Linked DNA regions of Moorella thermoacetica. Each later gene encodes a partner of the first gene's protein in a complex. Links are inferred from orthologs where the notes say so. Each region holds a gene or a part of one and is shown in the gene's direction. Other genes may lie near its edges.

Evidence for each region.
Region 2: the proteins of dnaG (region 1) and dnaB are in contact, whole or in part, in a crystal structure (PDB 2R6A), measured with the Geobacillus stearothermophilus proteins. The link is inferred for Moorella thermoacetica from one-to-one orthologs. Residues at the interface, in WP_049624496.1 of Geobacillus stearothermophilus: Lys456, Leu457, Leu458, Pro459, Ala460, Asn463, Ala464, Leu467, Leu535, Leu536, Ile537, Ala538, Gln544, Glu545, Asp548, Tyr549, His552; in WP_033016901.1 of Geobacillus stearothermophilus: Ser13, Glu15, Ala16, Gln18, Glu91, Leu92, Asp94, Ala95, Val96, Pro97, Thr98, Ala99, Ala100, Asn101, Tyr104, Tyr105, Ile108.

What each region holds. Positions count from the first base shown.
Region 1 is NZ_CP012369.1:560,020-563,192, forward strand. What follows is about bases 317-3,173. They hold dnaG (DNA primase), read left to right. Parts: upstream 317-764; coding sequence 765-2,582; downstream 2,583-3,173. Other genes in these bases: rpoD (RNA polymerase sigma factor RpoD), read left to right, coding at 2,579-3,173. Also shown: MOTHE_RS02800 (deoxyguanosinetriphosphate triphosphohydrolase), read left to right, coding at 1-145. UniProt on the Escherichia coli protein: RNA polymerase that catalyzes the synthesis of short RNA molecules used as primers for DNA polymerase during DNA replication.
Region 2 is NZ_CP012369.1:127,636-130,833, forward strand. The notes cover bases 108-2,989. They hold dnaB (replicative DNA helicase), read left to right. Parts: upstream 108-822; coding sequence 823-2,157; downstream 2,158-2,989. Other genes in these bases: lonC (Lon family ATP-dependent protease), read left to right, coding at 108-816; MOTHE_RS00705 (O-acetyl-ADP-ribose deacetylase), read left to right, coding at 2,309-2,869; MOTHE_RS00710 (DUF763 domain-containing protein), read left to right, coding at 2,896-2,989. In the rest of the region: more of lonC, read left to right, coding at 1-107; more of MOTHE_RS00710, read left to right, coding at 2,990-3,198. UniProt on the Escherichia coli protein: The main replicative DNA helicase, it participates in initiation and elongation during chromosome replication. Travels ahead of the DNA replisome, separating dsDNA into templates for DNA synthesis.

The sequences.
Region 1 (3,173 bases):
GGAAAACCCGGAGGAACTGCCCCCGGCCGCCAATCCAGGCGACGACCTGGCCCGGCGGGCCTGCGACTACATCGCCGGCATGACGGACAGCTACGCCATCCTCCAGTACACCCGTATTTTTGTCCCCAGGGGTTTTCCCACCTAAAAAAGGGAAGGTGCCGGAATCTCTTCGCCCGTCAAGCTATCCGCTCGTTGACGAAGCGTGCGGCAGGATTCCTTCACCTTCCGGTAAATATTATAACCGCCGGCCGTCCGGCCTATACAGGAACCGGGGAAAAAGAAGGAGTACCGGCTGGTACTCCTAAAAATTTAAAAAGGGAGGTTTAAAAAGGATGAAGGTATTGCCCTTCAACATATAGTATAGCATAAGAATAATTAAAAGTCAGCCGGAGGGGGAATTTTCAGCGTCACTTCCGGCAAGGTTGCAGTCCGGGGGATTTACTGCCGGGTTTTAAAGTAAGGCTGGAAAATAGCCAGGATGACCCCCCGGTAAAAGGCATACAGGGTGCTGCCGCCGATGAGGGCGATTAAAATCAAAGCTACGGCCTTGGCCATGTTGCCACCTCCAGTAAGCTAATATTACCGCCTGCAGAGGTGCTATATACAGGTAAGAGAAGGTATAATCTGGTAAAGCGGGACAAATAATAGGAAAAAGCGAAAATCAGGGCTGGAAAAGAGGATATTTCGTTCTGATAGCGAATTGTATATGAGCATCGGGTCCTTTAGTTTAATGTGGCCAGGGACTAGATATCGAGGTGGTGTCCATGACAACCGCCTTCAACCAGGATGTGATTCATGAGGTTAAAGACCGGATAGATATAGTGGAAATTATTGGTGGCTACGTTCAGCTCAAGAAACGGGGCCGTTCCTATGTCGGCCTGTGCCCCTTTCATAACGAAAAAACACCGTCCTTTACCGTCAGTCCCGACAAGCAGGTATTCTATTGCTTCGGCTGCGGCGCCGGCGGTGATGTCCTGACTTTCCTCATGAAGCGGGAAGGCCTCAGTTTTCCCGAAGCCCTGGCCGCCCTGGCTGCCAGGGCCGGCGTCGAGCTGGTAGGGGAAGAAGAAACCCCGGCGGCCCGGCGGCAGCGGGAGCTAAAAGAGCGCTTGTACCGGCTGGGGGCAATAGCTGCCAGCTTTTATTATCGCATCCTGGCCCGGCACCCGGCCGGGGCTCCGGCCCGGAGTTACCTCCAGAGGAGGGGAATCAAGGGCGTTACGGCACGCCAGTTCGAACTCGGTTTCGCCCCCGATGCCGGTGCCGTCCTGGTCAACTACCTGCAGCGCCAGGGCTTTACGCCGGAAGAGATCGAACAGGCGGGTTTGAGCCTCAGCCGGCCGCCCCGGGGCCTGGTCGACCGTTTCCGGGGGAGGTTGATGTTTCCTATCAAAGACAGCCGCAGCCGGGTCATCGGTTTCGGTGGCCGCGTCCTGGGGGAAGGCCAGCCAAAGTATTTAAATTCCCCCGAGACCATATTATTTCATAAAGGCCACCACCTCTTCGGCCTGCACCTCTCCCTGCCCGGCATTCGCAAAGAGGGCCGGGCCATTCTGGTAGAAGGTTATATGGATATGATTGCCGCCTGGCAACACGGGATTGACAACGTCGTAGCCTCCCTGGGCACGTCCCTGACTCCAGCCCAGGCCCGGGAATTAAAAAAATACGCCCGGGAGGTAATCATCGCCTACGACGCCGACACCGCCGGCCAGGCAGCCACCCTGCGGGGACTGGATATCCTCGCGGCTGCCGGCCTCCAGGTCCGGGTGCTGCAATTGCCCGAAGGTAAAGACCCGGACGAGTTCCTGGCCGCCCGCGGGCCGGAGGCCTTCCGGGAACTGGTCGCCGGGAGCCAGGGCCTCATGGAGTTCCGGATTCATAAAGCCGTCAGCGAGCATGATGCCGGCACCGCCGCGGGCCGGAAGGCCATCATGACCGCCCTCCTCCCTTACCTTCGCCAGGTGAGGGACGCTGTAGAACAGGAGACCTACGCCCGCCTCCTCAACCGTTATACAGGGATATCGGAAACGGCTATTTTAAACGACATTCGCCGTCCGGAGGCCCGGCTGGATAGGGCAGTAAAAACCACGTATATCAGGGACGGCCGGGCTGGAGGGACTGCGGCCCCCCACCAGGCAGAACTATTCTTATTGCGGGCCTACCTGGCCAGCCCCGCCCTGGCAACCAGGATTGACGCCGAACTCGGGGAAAACTGGTGCCGGGACCAGGCCGCCAGGGACCTGGTGGCCGCCGTCAGGGAGCGACGCCGGGAGAATCCGGAACTTACCGGCCCGGATCTGGCCGGTATCCTGACCCCGGGGAGGGAACCGCAACAGGAAGCCCTGCTGGCCCGGTTGACCCTGGCCGAAGATCTGGGGCCGGTGGAAGAGCGGGCGGTAAACAAGGCCATCCGCCTGCTGAAGCTCCAGCAGTTGCGCCGGCAAAGCAAGTCTTTATGGCTCGCCCTGGCCCGGGCGGAAGACACAGGTGACCAGGAACAAGTCCGGGAACTCCAGGGAAAGATCTTTCACCTCCAGCAAACCATCAACTCGTTAAAACTAGGAAGGGGGGAGTTACGGTGAAAGAAGAACAGCAAAAGCAAATGGTCAAGGAACTGATTGAAAAGGGCAAGAGCCAGGGGTCCTTAACTTACAGTGAGATTATGGATGCCCTTCAGGGAATAGAACTCTCCCCCGAACAGATTGACGATATCTACGAGCAGCTGGGCCATATGGGCATCGAGGTGGTGCCCGAAGCGGCTGAGCTGGAAGCCCTGGAAAAGGAAGACAGCGAAGCCGGGGAGACAGATCTGGATCTCTCCATTCCCGAGAATGTAGCCATAGATGACCCGGTGCGGATGTACCTGAAGGAGATTGGCCGGGTACCCCTGCTGACCCCCGAAGAAGAAATCGAGCTGGCCAAGCGCATGGAGGCCGGCGACGAAGAAGCCAAGCGCCGTTTGGCCGAGGCCAACCTGCGCCTGGTGGTCAGCATCGCCAAGCGCTACGTCGGTCGCGGCATGCTCTTCCTGGATCTCATCCAGGAAGGCAACCTGGGCCTTATAAAGGCGGTAGAGAAATTCGACTACCGTAAGGGTTACAAGTTTAGCACCTACGCCACCTGGTGGATCCGCCAGGCCATCACCCGGGCCATCGCCGATCAGGCCCGGACCA
Region 2 (3,198 bases), 430 kb from region 1 along the record:
ACCATTGTCCGGGAAGGGGCGGGACGGCTGGGGGTAAAACTGGAACCGGCCGTACCGGGTCTAATCGCCGAGTACACCATTGAAGGCCGCAAGGCCATTAACATCCTGGCCGAAGCCTACGGCTTGAGCCTTTACCAGCAACAGCGGAAAAAGGGTCGCCGCCGGCGGCTGATCACCGTGGCCAACGTCATGCAGGTCATCCAGAATGCCCGCCTGACCCCTTACGTCACCGTGCGGGCCAAGGACACGCCGGAGGTGGGCCGGGTGCTGGGCTTGGCCGTAGCCGGCTTTGTCGGCTCGGTGCTGGAGGTCGAGGCCATGGCCTTTCCGGCCCGGGAAGCGGGCAAGGGCAGTATCCGTTTCAACGAGACCGCGGGCAGCATGGCCCGGGATTCCGTTTTTAATGCCGCTGTCGTCTATCGCCTCCTGACTGGGGACGACCTGGCCAATTACGATGTCCACGTTAATGTCGTCGGCGGGGGCAATATTGACGGCCCCTCGGCCGGCCTGGCCATTATCGCCGCCATCATCAGCGCCATCCAGGAGCGGCCCGTACGCCAGGATGTAGCCGTTACCGGCGAGATATCTATCAGGGGCAAGGTTAAGCCGGTGGGGGGCGTCATGGAGAAGATATATGGCGCCAAACAGGCGGGAATGAAACTCGTTATACTCCCGGCGGAAAATGCGGCGGAGGTACCGGACAGCCTGCAGGGGATCGCCATCCAGCCGGTAGCCACCGTGGAGGAGGCCCTGGATTATCTGCTAATGGGTCCTGGTGAGGGCCGGGGCCGCCGGCGTAACCGGACGGGAGCCTAAAGGGTTATGGCCGCAGAAATAGAGAGGGTACCGCCCCAGAGTATAGAGGCCGAGCAATCGGTTCTGGGGGCTATCATGCTGGACCGGGAAGCCCTCTACGCTGTCCTGGAAACCCTGAAGGTAGACGATTTTTACCGGGAAGCCCACCGCATGATCTATCGGGCCATCCTGGACCTGAATGAGCGGGGCGAGGCCGTCGACCTGCTGACGGTGACGGAAGAACTCCGTCGCCGGGGTGAACTGGAGGCAGCCGGCGGTGTCGCCTACCTCACTTCCCTGACCGGGGATGTCCCCAGCGTCGCCAATGCCGGATATTATGCCCGCCTGGTGGCTGAGAAGGCTGCCCTGCGCTCCCTCGTCCAGGCAGCTTCCCAGATCACCGAGATGGCCTTCAGCGAGAGCGGCAGCGTCGACCAGATTCTCGACGAGGCCGAACGTCTGATCTTTGAAGTAGCCGGGGGGCGGCACCGGAGCGGTTTCGTTCCCATTAAAAACGTCCTTCTCCAGACCTTCGAACAGCTGGAGCGCCTGAGCACCCACAAGGGCGAGGTCACCGGAGTGCCAACCTTTCACGATCTGGACCGTCTCCTTTCCGGTCTCCAGCCCTCCGACCTGATTATCTGCGCCGCCCGGCCGGGGATGGGCAAGACCTCCTTTTGCCTGAACATTGCCCAGCAGGTGGCTGTCAAGGAAAAACTACCGGTAGCCATTTTCAGCCTGGAGATGTCCCGGGAGCAGCTGGTACAGCGGATGCTGGCCGCCGAAGCCATGGTCGAACAGCAACGCCTGCGGACTGGCTATTTGACGGAAGACGACTGGGCCCGGCTTGTCAACGCCGCCGGCATTCTGGGTGAAGCGCCCATTTATATTGACGATACGCCGGCCATTTCCGCCCTGGAGGTTCGGGCCAAGGCGCGACGACTGCAGTCGGAGACCGGTCTGGGCCTGGTGGTAGTCGACTACCTGCAGCTGATGCAGGCCCATCGCCGGGTGGACAGTCGCCAGCAGGAGATCGCCCTCATCTCCCGGGCCATGAAGGCCCTGGCCCGGGAATTGAACGTCCCGGTCATGGTCCTCTCCCAGTTGAACCGGGGTGTCGAGCAGCGCCAGGATAAACGCCCGGTCATGGCCGACCTCCTGGAAAGCGGCGCCATCGAGGCCGACGCCGATGTCATTATCTTCCTTTACCGGCCCCAATACTACGATCCCGACACCGATAAAAAGGGCATCGCCGAAGTCATCGTGGCCAAGCACCGCAACGGTCCCGTGGGAACGGTGGAAATGGCCTTTCTACCCGAGTATACCAAGTTTGTCGACCTGGCCCCCGAACCGGCCGGGTAAAGGCCAGGACCATGAATAGGACAGTCAACCTTATATGCCAAGATTATCTCCCTGCCTTTCATCCCCGCCCTTACGGGCGGGAATTTCCCGGCAGGGGAAGTTAAAGATAGGCTCGAGCCCGTGGCTTGGCTTTTAGCGAGGGGGTACTCCGATGGAAGCAATTATTGCCGGTACTTTGCTGCAACTCCTGCAGGGGGATATTGTCGATCAGGAGGTCGAGGCCGTAGTCAATGCCGCCAATACCGGCCTCTGGGGTGGCAGCGGCGTCGACGGCGCCATCCACCGTGCCGGGGGACCGGCCATTGCTGAAGAGTGCCGCCGTATCCGGGAGGAACAGGGTGGCTGCCCCGTCGGCCAGGCAGTCATCACCTCCGGAGGATTCCTCAAAGCGCGCTACGTCATCCATACCGTAGGTCCCATCTGGCGCGGTGGCCGGGAGGGAGAAGATGAGCTCCTGGCCAGCGCCTACCGCAGCAGCCTCCAGCTTGCCCGGGAGAAGGGTATCAAATCCCTGGCCTTCCCGTCCATCAGCACCGGCGCCTATCGCTTCCCCCTGGAACGGGCGGCCGGGATAGCCTTGACCACAGTTAAGGATTTTTTGACCGCCAATCCAGGTATCTTTAGCGAAGTACGTTTTGTCCTCTTTTCCCAGCCTGTTCTGGCAGTCTATGAAAAGACCCTGGCCGGGGTATTAGACGCCGGCCCGCAATAAAATAAGGCCTTTGAGGATGATTTTATATGCGTACCGGTACCGCCAGCCTGCCCCTCCACGGCGGCCATTGCCCGCCCTGGCTCTTCGAGCGCATGCAGCGCCTGGGGCCGGCCATCCTGGAGGTAATTGTGCAGGAATACGGCCCCCAGGAGGTTTTAAGACGCTTAAGCGATCCCCACTGGTTCCAGGCCTTCGGCTGTGTCCTGGGTTTTGACTGGCACTCCTCGGGCCTGACCACCACCCTTTGCGGCGCCCTCAAAGAAGGTTTGCGCGGCCGGGAAAAGGATCTGGGCTTGGTCATAGCCGGCGGCAAGGGCCGTACCTCCCGC